DNA from 2 places in the Streptomyces sp. NPDC043726 genome. Region 1 is predicted to be linked to the other one. Evidence: predicted binding sites of a transcription regulator. Region 1 holds the regulator's gene; the other holds the start of a gene.
The links. Region 1 encodes HrcA, which represses chaperone genes, less so after heat shock. Its sites were predicted from a motif close to TTNGCACTCNGNNNNNCNGAGTGCNAA; they were not measured.
Positions count from the first base shown of each region.

Region 2: the regulator HrcA is predicted to act here: its motif matches at 1,544-1,570, upstream of groL (chaperonin GroEL).

Region 1 is NZ_JBWKCI010000007.1:548,256-555,223, forward strand. It holds gene AC068Z_RS23055 (SpoIIE family protein phosphatase) at 1-1,534, shown strand, start outside; gene hemW (radical SAM family heme chaperone HemW) at 1,562-2,794, shown strand; gene AC068Z_RS23065 (DUF3097 domain-containing protein) at 2,923-3,729, opposite strand; gene AC068Z_RS23070 (MBL fold metallo-hydrolase) at 3,761-4,489, opposite strand; gene hrcA (heat-inducible transcriptional repressor HrcA) at 4,650-5,666, shown strand; gene dnaJ (molecular chaperone DnaJ) at 5,667-6,803, shown strand; gene AC068Z_RS23085 (nitronate monooxygenase) at 6,882-6,968, shown strand, end outside.
Region 2 is NZ_JBWKCI010000004.1:544,656-551,623, reverse strand. It holds gene thrC (threonine synthase) at 1-466, shown strand, start outside; gene AC068Z_RS14690 (MoaD/ThiS family protein) at 463-738, shown strand; gene AC068Z_RS14685 (cold-shock protein) at 1,169-1,372, shown strand; gene groL (chaperonin GroEL) at 1,732-3,354, shown strand; gene AC068Z_RS14675 (NADH:flavin oxidoreductase) at 3,548-4,678, shown strand; gene AC068Z_RS14670 (MFS transporter) at 4,802-6,283, shown strand; gene AC068Z_RS14665 (tyrosine-protein phosphatase) at 6,434-6,968, shown strand, end outside.

The sequences.
Region 1 (6,968 bases):
CGCCGTCGTAGAGCCCGCCCACGCCGCACCCGAGTACGGGCGCGGGCTGAACCTCGTCGCGCGGCTCGCCGAGTCCTGGGGGGTGACGTATCGCACCGGTGTGAAGACGGTGTGGGCGCGGATGGTCGTCGAAGGGCATGGCGAGGAGCGCGCGGAGGGGGACGGGACCCGGCGTGTCTTCTCGATACCAGGCCCCGGGCCGGCCGTCGGCCGAGAGCCGTCCCGGCCTCCCGAACCCGACCAGGACTGGCTCAACCGCGGCGCCCTGTCCTTCCTCGCCGAGGCCTCCGACCTGCTCGCCGGACAGCTCGACGAGAACCTGGTCGCCGCGCTCACCGGACAGCTGATCGTGCCCCGGCTCGCCGACTGGTGCGCGATCTGGCTGGAGGACGAGGTCACCGGCCGCGGCTGGGCGCTGCCCGGCAGCGTGGGCGCCGGCCCCCGGCTGGCCCGCGTCTGGCACGGCCGCGAGAACCGCATCGAGGAACTGCGCCTGGCGCTGGAGAAGGACCCGCCGCGCCCGCCGGACGATCTGCGCGCCGGGCCCGTGCCGCACCCGTGGCCGGCCGCGGCGCTGGAGACGGAGGGCACCTCCCTGGCGTACCGCCTGGTCGCGGGCGGCCGGCCGCTGGGCACCCTGGTGATCGGGCGGACCGGCATCCCGCGCTTCGCCGACGAGGTCACCGGGCTCGTCGAGGACCTCGGCCGCCGGGTGGCGCTCGCCATCGGCGCGGCCCGCCAGTACGCCCGCCAGGCCACCATCAGCGCGGTCCTCCAGCGCGGGCTGCTGCCCGGCGCGGTCGCCGAGATCCCGGGCGTACGCAGCGCCCTCGTCTACGAGCCCTGCGACAAGGGCGGGCCCAGCGGCGACTTCTACGACCTGTTCCCGGCCGGCGACGGCCGCTGGTGCTTCGCGGTCGGCGACGTGCAGGGCAAGGGCCCGGAGGCCGCGGTGGTGATCGGCCTGGCCCGCCCCTGGCTGCGGCTGCTCGCGCGCGAGGGGTACCGCGTCGCCGACGTCCTGGACCGGCTGAACCAGCTCCTCCTGGACGACGCCACGGAGGCCGCGGACGCCTCGGCGCGGGCCCTGGTCGGACCCGCCGCCCCCGGCGACGGCCCGCAGACCCGCTTCCTGTCCCTGCTCTACGGCGAGCTGGTCCCCTTCGACGGAGGCGTCCGCTGCACCCTGGCCTCCGCCGGACACCCGCTGCCGCTGCTGCTCGGCCCGGCCGGCGATGTCCGCACGGCGGCGCAGCCCCAGACGCTGCTCGGGGTCGTCGAGGACGCCACCTACACCAGCGAGACCTTCGAGCTGTTCCCCGGCGACACCCTGCTCTGTGTGACCGACGGGGTGACGGAGCGGCGCAGCGGCTCCCGCCAGTTCGACGACGGCGACGGCCTCGCGGCGGCGCTCGCCGGGTGCGCGGGGCTGAGCGCGGCGCTGATCGCGGAGCGGATCAGGCGGCTGGTGCACGAGTTCGGGGGCCGCCCGCCGGAGGACGATCTGGCGCTGCTGGTGCTCCAGGCGGAGTAACCGCCACGGTGCTGGACAATGGAGGGCATGCCTTCCGCACTTCCCGACGGTGAGCCCGTCCCCGACGACGGCGCGCTCCCGGTCGCCGCGCTCGCCGGGGCGGCCGACCGGCCGCTCGGCTTCTACCTGCACGTTCCGTACTGCGCGACCCGCTGCGGGTACTGCGACTTCAACACCTACACCGCGACCGAGCTGCGCGGCACGGGCGGCGTCCTGGCCTCCCGGGACAACTACGCGGACACGCTCACCGACGAGATCCGGCTGGCGCGGAAGGTACTGGGCGACGACGGGCGGGCGGTCCGTACGGTCTTCGTCGGGGGCGGTACGCCCACCCTGCTGGCGGCGGACGATCTCGTGCGGATGCTGGGCGCGATCCGGGACGAGTTCGGGCTCGCGCCGGACGCGGAGATCACCACGGAGGCGAACCCGGAGTCGGTGGACCCGGCGTACCTCGCCACGCTGCGGGAGGGCGGCTTCAACCGGATCTCCTTCGGCATGCAGAGCGCCAAGCGGCACGTGCTCAGGATCCTGGACCGCACGCACACGCCGGGCCGCCCCGAGGCCTGCGTCGCGGAGGCGCGGGCGGCGGGCTTCGAGCACGTGAACCTGGACCTGATCTACGGCACGCCCGGCGAGTCGGACGACGACTGGCGGGCCTCGCTGGAGGCGGCGATCGGCGCCGGGCCGGACCATGTGTCGGCGTACGCCCTGATCGTCGAGGAGGGCACGCAGCTGGCCCGCCGGATCCGCCGCGGCGAGGTCCCGATGACCGACGACGACGTCCACGCGGACCGGTACCTGATCGCGGAGGACATGCTGTCCGGGGCGGGCTTCGACTGGTACGAGGTCTCCAACTGGGCCACCTCGGAGGCGGGCCGGTGCCTGCACAACGAGCTGTACTGGCGGGGCGCCGACTGGTGGGGGGCGGGCCCGGGGGCGCACTCGCACGTGGGCGGGGTGCGCTGGTGGAACGTGAAGCACCCGGGCGCGTACGCGTCGGCGCTGGCGGCGGGGCGTACGCCGGGGGCGGGACGCGAACTGCTCTCGGCGGAGGACCGCCGGGTCGAGCGGATCCTGCTGGAGCTACGGCTCCTGGAGGGGGCGCCGCTGGACCTGCTGCGCCCGGCGGGCCTGTCGGCCTCCCGCCGGGCCCTGTCCGACGGGCTGCTCCAGAAGGAGCCGTACGACGACGGGCGCGCGGTGCTGACGCTGCGCGGGCGGCTGCTGGCGGACGCGGTGGTGCGCGACCTGGTGGACTGAAGGAACGACCCGGCAGGGGCCGGGAGCACGACCTGCTCGGCCGCGTGGACGAGTTGATCGACGGAACACCTCCGCGTCGGCGGAGAGGAAGCCACCAGGTCCCGCGCGGCCAACGACCGTGGCGGCCGTCAGGGCACGGTCACGTGATCGATGAGTCGCTCGACGCAGCCCAGCAGCTCCGGCTCCAGGTCCTTGTAGGAGTTCACCCGCTTCAGGATCGCCTGCCACACCGCGCCGGTGTTCTCCGACGGCCAGCCCAGCGCCCGGCACACGCCCGTCTTCCAGTCCTCCCCGCGCGGCACCCGTGGCCAGGCCTCGATGCCCAGGGACGACGGCTTCACCGCCTCCCAGACGTCGATGTACGGGTGGCCGACCACCAGGGCGTGTTCGCTGGTCACCGACTGGGCGATGTGCCATTCCTTGGTGCCGGGGAGCAGGTGGTCCACCAGGACGCCCAGACGGGCGTCGGGGCCGGGCGCGAAGTCCGCCACGATCCTCGGCAGGTCGTCCACGCCCTCCAGGTACTCCACCACCACGCCCTCGACGCGCAGGTCGTCGCCCCAGACCTTCTCGACCAGTTCCGCGTCGTGGCGCCCCTCGACGTAGATGCGGCCGGCGCGGGCCACGCGGGCGCGGGCGCCGGGGACGGCCACCGAGCCGGAGGCGGTCCGGGCGGGCCGTGACGGAGCCGTTCCTGACGGCCGTACGAGCGTCACCACGCGTCCCTCCAGCAGGAAGCCGCGCGGCTCCAGGGGAAACACCCGGTGCTTGCCGAAGCGGTCCTCCAGCGTCACCGTGCCCGCCTCGCAGCGGATCACCGCGCCGCAGAAGCCGGTGCCGGGCTCCTCGACCACCAGGCCGGGCTCCGCCTCGACCTCGGGGACGGGCTTGGGCTTCTTCCACGGAGGGGTCAGGTCGGCGGAGTACTGGCGCATTCGGATGACGATAGGAGAACCGCCCCGGCGGTCACCGCGACACGCCGAAGCGGGCCGCCAGCTCGTCCCGCTGCCGCCGTACGAACCGCGCGTCCACCACCGCTCCGTGACCGGGGACGTACACCGCGTCCTCGCCGCCGAGCGACAGCAGCCGGTCCAGGGCCGCCGGCCAGTGGGACGGTACGGCGTCCGGGCCCGCCTGCGGCTGCCCGGACTCCTCGACCAGGTCGCCGCAGAAGACCACCTCCGGGTCGCCGGGCACCAGGACCACCAGGTCGTGCGCGGTGTGCGCCGGGCCGACGTTCGCCAGCAGGACCTGGCGGCCGGGACCCAGGTCCAGGGTCCACTCGCCGGAGACGTGGTGGCGGGGCGGCACCAGGGTGTCCGCCGCCTCCTCGGCCTCGCGCGCGTCCAGGCCGTTGCGCACCGCGTCCCCGCGCAGCTCCGCCCGGCCGTGCGGGCCGTACACCGACTCGATGCCGACCGCGCCGTAGACCTCCGCCCCCGCGAAGGCCGCCGCCCCGAAGACGTGGTCGAAGTGCGGATGGGTCAGCGCGAGATGAGTCACACGGTGCCCGGCGAGCGCCTCCGCCCGCAGCCGCAGCCGCGCCCCTTCGGCCAGGCTCGACCCGGCGTCCACCACGAGGGCCTCGCCCTCCCCGACGACCAGCCCCGCCGTGCAGTCCCAGCCCGGCAGCCGGCACCGCCCCACCCCGGCCGCGACCCGCTCCCACCCGAGCTCTTCCCAAGTCACCGTCATACCGCGACGCTAGCTGTACAACCCGTCACAGCAGGACCGACCTTGCCCGGGGTGTACCCCACCGCCGTACACTGGGGCCGGGAACGCTGGCACTCGGCTGGACAGAGTGCCAGGCAGGCGCCCCGGGGGACTGGGGGACGACTTCTGGAGGTGTGCGCGGATGCTGAGCGAACGCAGGCTGCAGGTGCTGCGCGCCATCGTCCAGGACTATGTGGGCACCGAGGAGCCGGTGGGGTCGAAGGCCCTGACCGAGCGGCACAACCTCGGCGTCTCCCCGGCGACCGTCCGCAACGACATGGCGGCGCTGGAGGACGAGGGGTTCATCGCCCAGCCGCACACCAGCGCCGGGCGCATCCCGACGGACAAGGGCTACCGGCTCTTCGTCGACAAACTGGCCGGCGTCAAGCCGATGACGGCGCCGGAGCGGCGGGCCATCCAGAACTTCCTCGAGGGCGCCGTCGACCTCGACGACGTCGTCGCGCGGACCGTACGGCTGCTCGCGCAGCTCACCCGGCAGGTCGCGGTCGTCCAGTACCCGTCGCTCACCCGCTCCACCGTGCGTCACGTCGAGCTTCTCTCGCTCGCCCCGGCGCGCGTGATGCTCGTGCTGATCACGGACACCGGGCGGGTCGAGCAGCGGATGGTCGACTGTCCGGCGCCGTTCGGCGAGACGTCCTTGGCCGATCTGCGGGCGCGGCTGAACAGCCGGGTCGCGGGCCGGCGCTTCACCGATGTCCCGACGCTCGTCGAGGACCTCCCCGAGGGCTTCGACATGGAGGACCGGGGCACGGTCTCGGCCGTTCTCTCCACCCTGCTGGAGACGCTGGTCGAGGAGAACGAGGAGCGGCTGATGATCGGCGGCACCGCCAATCTCACCCGCTTCGGGCATGACTTTCCCCTCACGATCCGGCCGGTCCTGGAGGCCCTGGAGGAGCAGGTCGTGCTCCTCAAGCTCCTGGGCGAGGCCGGGGATTCGGGCATGACCGTACGCATCGGTCACGAGAACGCCTATGAGGGACTCAACTCCACGTCCGTGGTGTCGGTCGGCTACGGTTCGGGCGGCGAGGCAGTCGCCAAGCTCGGCGTGGTCGGACCGACCCGCATGGATTACCCGGGAACGATGGGAGCGGTACGCGCAGTGGCACGGTACGTCGGACAGATCCTGGCGGAGTCGTAAGTGGCCACGGACTACTACGCCGTTCTCGGCGTGCGCCGCGACGCGTCGCAGGAAGAGATCAAGAAGGCCTTCCGGCGGCTCGCGCGCGAGCTGCACCCGGACGTCAACCCGGATCCGAAGACCCAGGAGCGGTTCAAGGAGATCAACGCCGCTTACGAGGTGCTCTCGGACCCGCAGAAGAAGCAGGTCTACGACCTCGGCGGCGACCCCCTCTCGCAGGCGGGCGGCGCGGGCGCGGGCGGCTTCGGCGCGGGTGGCTTCGGGAACTTCTCGGACATCATGGACGCGTTCTTCGGTACGGCGTCCCAGCGGGGTCCGCGCTCGCGTACGCGGCGCGGCCAGGACGCGATGATCCGGCTGGAGGTCGAGCTCGACGAGGCGGCCTTCGGCACCACGAAGGACCTCCAGGTCGACACGGCCGTCGTCTGCAACACCTGCAGCGGCGAGGGCGCGGCGCCGGGTACCTCGGCGCAGACGTGTGACATGTGCCGGGGCCGTGGTGAGGTCTCGCAGGTCACGCGGTCCTTCCTCGGGCAGGTCATGACCTCGCGGCCCTGCCCGCAGTGCCAGGGCTTCGGCACGGTGGTGCCGACGCCGTGCCCCGAGTGCGCGGGCGACGGTCGCGTACGGTCCCGCCGTACCCTCACGGTCAAGATCCCGGCCGGTGTCGACAACGGCACCCGGATCCAGCTGGCCGGCGAGGGCGAGGTCGGGCCGGGTGGCGGTCCCGCCGGTGATCTCTACGTCGAGATCCACGAGCTGCCGCATTCGACCTTCCAGCGGCGCGGGGACGACCTGCACTGCACGGTCACGATCCCGATGACGGCGGCGTCCCTCGGCACCAAGGTGCCGCTGGAGACCCTCGACGGCATGGAGGAGGTCGACATCCGCCCGGGCACCCAGTCCGGCCAGTCGATCCCGCTGCACGGCCGGGGCGTCACGCACCTGCGCGGCGGCGGCCGGGGCGACCTGATCGTCCACGTCGAGGTCCAGACCCCGACCAAGCTCGACCCGGAACAGGAACGCCTGCTGCGCGAGCTGGCCAAGCTGCGCGGCGAGGAGCGGCCCCAGGGGCAGTTCCAGCCCGGGCAGCAGGGGTTGTTCTCGCGGCTGAAGGACGCGTTCAACGGGCGTTAAGACCCGGCGTTGCCTTTGGTCTATGCCACACGGACGGGTGGATTCGGACTTGTTCGGAGGACGTGACAACATGCCGTCATGTCCTCCGCGCTGACCGATCTCTTTCCTCTTCCGATCGTGCAGGCCCCCATGGCGGGCGGGGTCTCCGTGCCGACGCTCGCCGCC
Region 2 (6,968 bases), on a different contig from region 1:
CAAGCTCGGGCTCGTCGAGGACAAGCCGTACAAGATCTTCGGTGCGCAGGCGCTCGGCTGCTCGCCGGTGTCGACGGCCTTCAAGGAGGGCCACGACGTCGTCCGCCCGCAGAAGCCGAACACCATCGCCAAGTCGCTGGCCATCGGCAACCCGGCGGACGGGCCGTACGTCCTGGACATCGCGCGCCGCACGGGCGGTGCGGTGGAGGACGTGACCGACGAGCAGGTCGTCGACGCGATCCGGCTGCTCGCCCAGACCGAGGGCATCTTCGCGGAGACGGCGGGCGGGGTGACGGTCGGCGTGACGAAGAAGCTGATCGACAACGGCCTGCTGGACCCGTCGCTCACCACGGTCGTCCTCAACACCGGCGACGGCCTCAAGACCCTTGACGCGGTGGCCGGCACCGGCCTCACCGCCACCATCCGTCCGAACCTGGACTCCTTCCGAGAGGCTGGCCTCGCATGAGCGTGACCGTTCGCATCCCCACCATCCTGCGCACCTACACCGGCGGCCAGGCCGAGGTCGCCGCTGAGGGCGGGACGCTCTCCGAGGTCATCGCCGACCTGGAGAAGAACCACACCGGGATCGCGGCCCGCGTTCTGGACGACCAGGGCAAGCTGCGCCGTTTCGTGAATGTCTACGTCAATGACGACGACGTCCGCTTCGAGCAGGGCCTGGAGACGGCGACCCCCGACGGCGCCGGAGTTTCCATCATTCCGGCCGTCGCCGGCGGCTGATCGTTACCGTCGGTAAGGTGCGTCACCGAGAGTTCATCGAATTGCCCTCTCCGTAAGACAAACGGAGGGGGCAATTCTGCATGGTTGAGCGCGGTACAGTTGGGGAACCCGCTTCTCTTCCCATGCCGGACGCATATGAGTACCGAGTGCGCATGCGACGAGAAACAGCCAAAGTGTGCGGCCCTTTTGCGACATGTGCTCCTTTTGTGGGGCCCGACTTGCCCTGAATTCGGGCGAATTCTCACTACATTCCGGACCCGTTGCGTCCAGAATTCTCGTCCGATTGACCTGTTGCAGACGGCAGTTGGACAGATACATTCAGCCGCGGTCGACGCGTTCCGGCGCACGCCCCCAAACCGTGGGGGGTGAGGTCTGACCCGGATCCGCGAAGTGCGGATCTGTGCAAGGGCCAGTAATAGGGGAGTTAGGCATGGCTCAGGGCACCGTCAAGTGGTTCAACGCGGAGAAGGGGTACGGCTTCATCGCGGTCGACGGTGGTGCGGATGTTTTCGTCCACTACAGCGCGATCCAGATGGACGGGTACCGCACCCTGGAAGAGGGCCAGCGGGTCGAGTTCGAGATCTCGCAGGGCCAGAAGGGCCCGCAGGCCGACATGGTTCGCGTCACTGCCTGAACGCGCGACCAACGAACGGCAAGCGACGTCTTCTGCTGAAGGGCTCGCACCGAGGGGACCCAACCCCCTGGGTGCGAGCCCTTCCGCGTGCCCGCTTCGCCCAGGGGCTGACCGCCCCGCCGGATCCCGCTTCGCTGAGGGCTGACGCCCCCGCCCGATCCCCGAGAGCCGCTTGCACTCGCATGGGTCGAGTGCTAATCATTGCGTTAGCACTCTGAAGGTGAGAGTGACAACGAAGGACCGGGTCGGTGAGGCCGCAGGCCGGGTGGGGCAAGGAACCACGAGGCAGGCAGGCCGTCCGTCGCGGGCGCGGGCGCGGTCCGAAGGAATCACCCCCAGTCCTGGAGGGACCACTTCACATGGCCAAGATCATCGCGTTCGACGAGGAGGCGCGGCGCGGCCTCGAGCGCGGCATGAACCAGCTCGCGGACGCCGTGAAGGTGACGCTCGGCCCCAAGGGCCGCAACGTCGTCCTCGAGAAGAAGTGGGGCGCCCCCACGATCACCAACGACGGTGTCTCCATCGCCAAGGAGATCGAGCTCGAGGACCCGTACGAGAAGATCGGCGCCGAGCTGGTCAAGGAAGTCGCCAAGAAGACGGACGACGTCGCCGGTGACGGTACGACCACCGCGACCGTTCTCGCCCAGGCGCTGGTCCGCGAGGGCCTGCGCAACGTCGCCGCCGGCGCCAACCCGATGGCCCTGAAGCGCGGTATCGAGAAGGCCGTCGAGGCCGTCTCCGCCGCCCTGCTGGAGCAGGCGAAGGACGTCGAGACCAAGGAGCAGATCGCCTCCACGGCCTCCATCTCCGCCGCCGACACCCAGATCGGCGAGCTCATCGCCGAGGCCATGGACAAGGTCGGCAAGGAAGGCGTCATCACCGTCGAGGAGTCCCAGACCTTCGGTCTGGAGCTGGAGCTCACCGAGGGTATGCGCTTCGACAAGGGCTACATCTCGGCGTACTTCGCCACCGACATGGAGCGTATGGAGGCGTCCCTGGACGACCCGTACATCCTGATCGCCAACTCCAAGATCGGCTCCGTCAAGGACCTGCTCCCGCTGCTGGAGAAGGTCATGCAGTCGGGCAAGCCGCTGCTGATCATCGCCGAGGACGTCGAGGGCGAGGCCCTGTCGACCCTGGTCGTCAACAAGATCCGCGGCACCTTCAAGTCCGTCGCCGTCAAGGCCCCGGGCTTCGGCGACCGCCGCAAGGCGATGCTGAACGACATCGCCATCCTCACCGGTGGCGAGGTCATCTCCGAGGAGGTCGGTCTCAAGCTCGAGAACACGACCCTCGACCTGCTCGGCAAGGCCCGCAAGGTCGTCATCACCAAGGACGAGACCACCATCGTCGACGGTGCCGGCTCCTCCGACCAGGTCCAGGGCCGGGTCAACCAGATCCGCGCCGAGATCGAGAACAGCGACTCGGACTACGACCGCGAGAAGCTCCAGGAGCGCCTGGCCAAGCTCGCGGGCGGCGTGGCCGTCATCAAGGCCGGTGCCGCGACCGAGGTCGAGCTCAAGGAGCGCAAGCACCGCATCGAGGACGCCGTTCGCAACGCGAAGGCGGCCGTCGAGGAGGGCATCGTCGCCGGTGGTGGCGTGGCCCTGCTCCAGGCCTCCCAGGTGTTCGAGAAGCTGGAGCTCGAGGGTGACGAGGCGACCGGCGCCAACGCCGTGAAGCTCGCGCTGGAGGCCCCGCTCAAGCAGATCGCGGTCAACGGCGGTCTCGAGGGTGGCGTCGTCGTGGAGAAGGTCCGCGGTCTCCAGGTCGGCCACGGCCTGAACGCCGCGACCGGCGAGTACGTCGACATGATCGCCGAGGGCATCATCGACCCGGCGAAGGTGACGCGTTCCGCGCTGCAGAACGCCGCGTCGATCGCCGCGCTGTTCCTCACCACCGAGGCCGTCATCGCCGACAAGCCGGAGAAGGCCGCCGCGGCCGCTCCGGGCGGCATGCCGGGCGGTGACATGGACTTCTGATCCTCCCGAGGATCGCGAGTTCATCGCAGTACCAAAGGCCGAGGGCGGCACTCCCTGTTCTGCGGGGGGTGCCGCCCTCGGGCGTGTCCGGCGTCACAGGGGGGTTCCCGGAATGCGGCCGGGAGCGGGGCCGTTGTCGTTGAGGCCAGTAGATGTATGCGCATACATCATTGCCGACCCAAGGAGCCCCCACATGACCGTCGCCGCCTCCGAGGCCGCCTCGCGCGCCGCCGAGATCCTGTCCCGCCCGACCTCGATCAACGGGCTGACCGTGCCCAACCGCATCGCCATGGCGCCGATGACCCGCATGTTCTCGCCGGGCGGCATCCCCGGCGAGGACGTGGTCTCGTACTACGCCCGCCGGGCCGCCGCCGGTGTCGGTCTGATCGTCACCGAGGGGACGTACGTCGGACACGACTCGGCCGGGCAGAGCGACCGGGTCCCGCGCTTCCACGGCGCGGAGCAGCTCGCGGGGTGGACGAAGGTCGCCGACGCGGTGCACGCGGCGGGCGGCCGTATCGTGCCGCAGTTGTGGCACATCGGGATGGTGCGCCAGCAGGGTCAGCCGCCGTTCGCCGACGCCCCGCCCGTCGGCCCCTCCGGTCTGCGCATCGGCGCCGACGAGCCGACCGGCAAGGTGATGACCCGGCAGGACCTCGACGACGTCATCGGCGCGTTCGCGGAGGCGGCCGGCGCGGCCGAGCGGATCGGGTTCGACGGTGTCGAGATCCACGGCGCGCACGGCTACCTGATCGACCAGTTCCTGTGGGCGGGCACCAACCGCCGCACCGACGCCTACGGCGGCGACCCGGTGGCCCGCGCGAGGTTCGGCGCGGAGATCGTGGCCGCCGTACGCGCGGCCGTCTCCGCCGACTTCCCGGTGATCTTCCGCTACTCGCAGTGGAAGCAGGACGCCTACGACGTCCGCCTCGCCGAGACCCCGGAGGAGCTGGACGCCGTCCTCGCCCCGCTCGCGGCGGCCGGCGTCGACGCCTTCCACGCCTCCACGCGCCGCTACTGGCTCCCCGAGTTCGAGGGCTCGGACCTCAACCTGGCCGGCTGGACGAAGAAGCTGACCGGCAAGCCCACCATCACCGTCGGCTCCGTCGGTCTGGACGGCGACTTCATCAAGGCCTTCCAGGGCGAGGGGGCCGGGATCGGCAGCCTCGACAACCTGCTGGACCGCCTGGAGCGCGACGAGTTCGACCTGGTGGCCGTCGGCCGCGCGCTGCTCCAGGACCCGCACTGGGCGCAGAAGGTGCTGGCGGGCCGGGTGGCGGAGCTGACCCCGTACGACCCGGCGTCGCTCCAGACCTTGAGCTGAGTCCTGCGGGCCGGCCGGGGCCCCGAGGCTGGTCCTCGGGGCCCTGATCTGCGTTCTTGAGTAAGTCAAGCAACTGACTTAAGGTTGCCTCAGTCAAGTTCTTCATCCGACGGAGGCCTCCCCATGTCCGACTCCCTCGCCCAGCCCGCCCCGGCGGGGGGTTCCGCCCCACCGCGGACGAATGTCGTGGTGGCGGTGCTGGCCCTGGCCGGCATCGTCGTCTCGCTGATGCAGACCCTGGTCATCCCGATCGTCCCGGAGCTGCCGAAGCTCCTGGACGCCCCGGCCTCCGACACCGCCTGGGCGGTCACCGCCACCCTGCTCGCCGCCGCCGTCGCCACCCCGGTGGTCGGCCGGCTCGGCGACATGTTCGGCAAGCGGCGCATGCTGCTGGTCAGCGCCGCGCTGCTGGTCGCCGGGTCGCTGGTGTGCGCGCTCAGCGACTCGCTGATCCCGATGGTCGTCGGGCGGGTGCTCCAGGGTCTGGCCTCCGGTGTGATCCCGCTCGGCATCAGCATCATGCGCGACGAACTCCCTGCCGAACGGCTCGCCTCCGCCACCGCGCTGATGAGCGCCTCCCTCGGCATCGGCGGCGCCCTCGGTCTGCCCGCCGCCGCGCTGATCGCCGACAACTTCGACTGGCACGCGCTGTTCTGGACCTCGGCCGCCCTCGGTGCCGTCGCCACCGTGCTCGTCGTGCTCTTCGTGCCGGAGTCCAAGGTCCGCACCGGCGGCCGGTTCGACCTGGTCGGCGGCCTGGGCATGGCGACGGGCCTGGTCTGTCTGCTGCTCGCCATCTCCAAGGGCGCCGACTGGGGCTGGACGAGCGGCACCACGCTGGGCCTCTTCGTCGCGGCCGTGGCCGTCCTGCCGGCCTGGGGCTGGTGGGAGCTGCGGGTGGAGCAGCCGCTGGTCGACCTGCGCACCACCGCCCGCCGTCAGGTGCTGGTCACCAACCTCGCCTCGATCGCCGTCGGCTTCGCGATGTTCGCGATGTCCCTCGTCCTGCCGCAGCTCCTTCAGCTGCCCGAGCAGACCGGGTACGGCCTCGGCAGGTCGATGCTGGTCGCGGGCCTCGTCATGGCGCCGTCCGGGCTGGTCATGATGGCCACCGCCCCCGTCTCGGCCGCCGTCTCCAAGGCCAGGGGACCCAAGGTCACGCTGATGATCGGTGCGCTGATCGTGGCTTGCGGCTACGTCCTCAACATCCTCCTCATGTCCGAGGTCTGGCACTTCGTGCTGGTGTCCTGTGTCATCGGCGCCGGTATCGGCTTCACCTACGGCTCGATGCCCGCGCTGATCATGGGGGCCGTCCCCGCCTCCGAGACGGCCGCCGCGAACAGCCTCAACACGCTGATGCGGTCCATCGGAACGTCCTCGGCGAGCGCCATCGCGGGCGTCATCCTGGCCCAGCTGACAACGGACTTCGGCGGCTACGCGCTGCCCTCCGAGAACGGCTTCAAGGTGGTCCTGGCCGTGGGCGCGGGAGCGGCCCTCCTCGCCTTCGTGGTCGCCTCCTTCATCCCCCGCCAGCGCCCCGCCGCCGCCCTGTCCGCGGCGCCGGAAGGCACCCCGGCCCCGGCGGAGGCGACGGCGAAGTCCTGAGCACCCGGCTCGTGACCGGGCCCGCCGATCGTCGTGCCGCGACGACCGGCGGGCCCTCGCCATGGGGTGGCACAAACTGCCATCACGGCAGAAGCTGCCAGTCGGCTCGCGTTCACCGGGATGTCGATGTGTGCACACAGCATCCGCCTCATGAAGAACCTCACCCGCACCGCTGTCGCCCTCGCGGTCACCGCGCTCGCCGCCTCCGCCACGGCCGTCCCGGCCACCGCCCACAGCTCCCACCACGCAAGCGCCCGCATCCCCTTCACCACGGCCACCGTGACCGCGGGCGACGACGGCTCGTACCGGATCGTCTGGACGGCGCCCGGGGTGCGGAAGGTCACCGTGAAGGCAGGCGGCAAGGTCGTCGCGAAGGGCGGGGCGAAGGGCGATGTCACCGTGCGCGGGCTGGCCGCCGCCGACCGCCAGTGGTTCGACCTGGTGCCCGAGCGCGGCGGCTCGCTGCACCTCGCGGACCGGCTGATCCGGCTCGACGGCGCGGTCAACTTCCGTGACGCCGGCGGCTACCGGACCAAGGACGGCCAGTGGGTGAGGATGGGTGAGGTCTACCGCTCCGACGCCCTGAACCACCTCAGCGACGCCGACGTGGCCAAGCTGGAGCGGCTCGGCATCCGGGCGGTGTTCGACCTGCGGATGCAGTCCGAGCGCACCGCCGACCCCGACC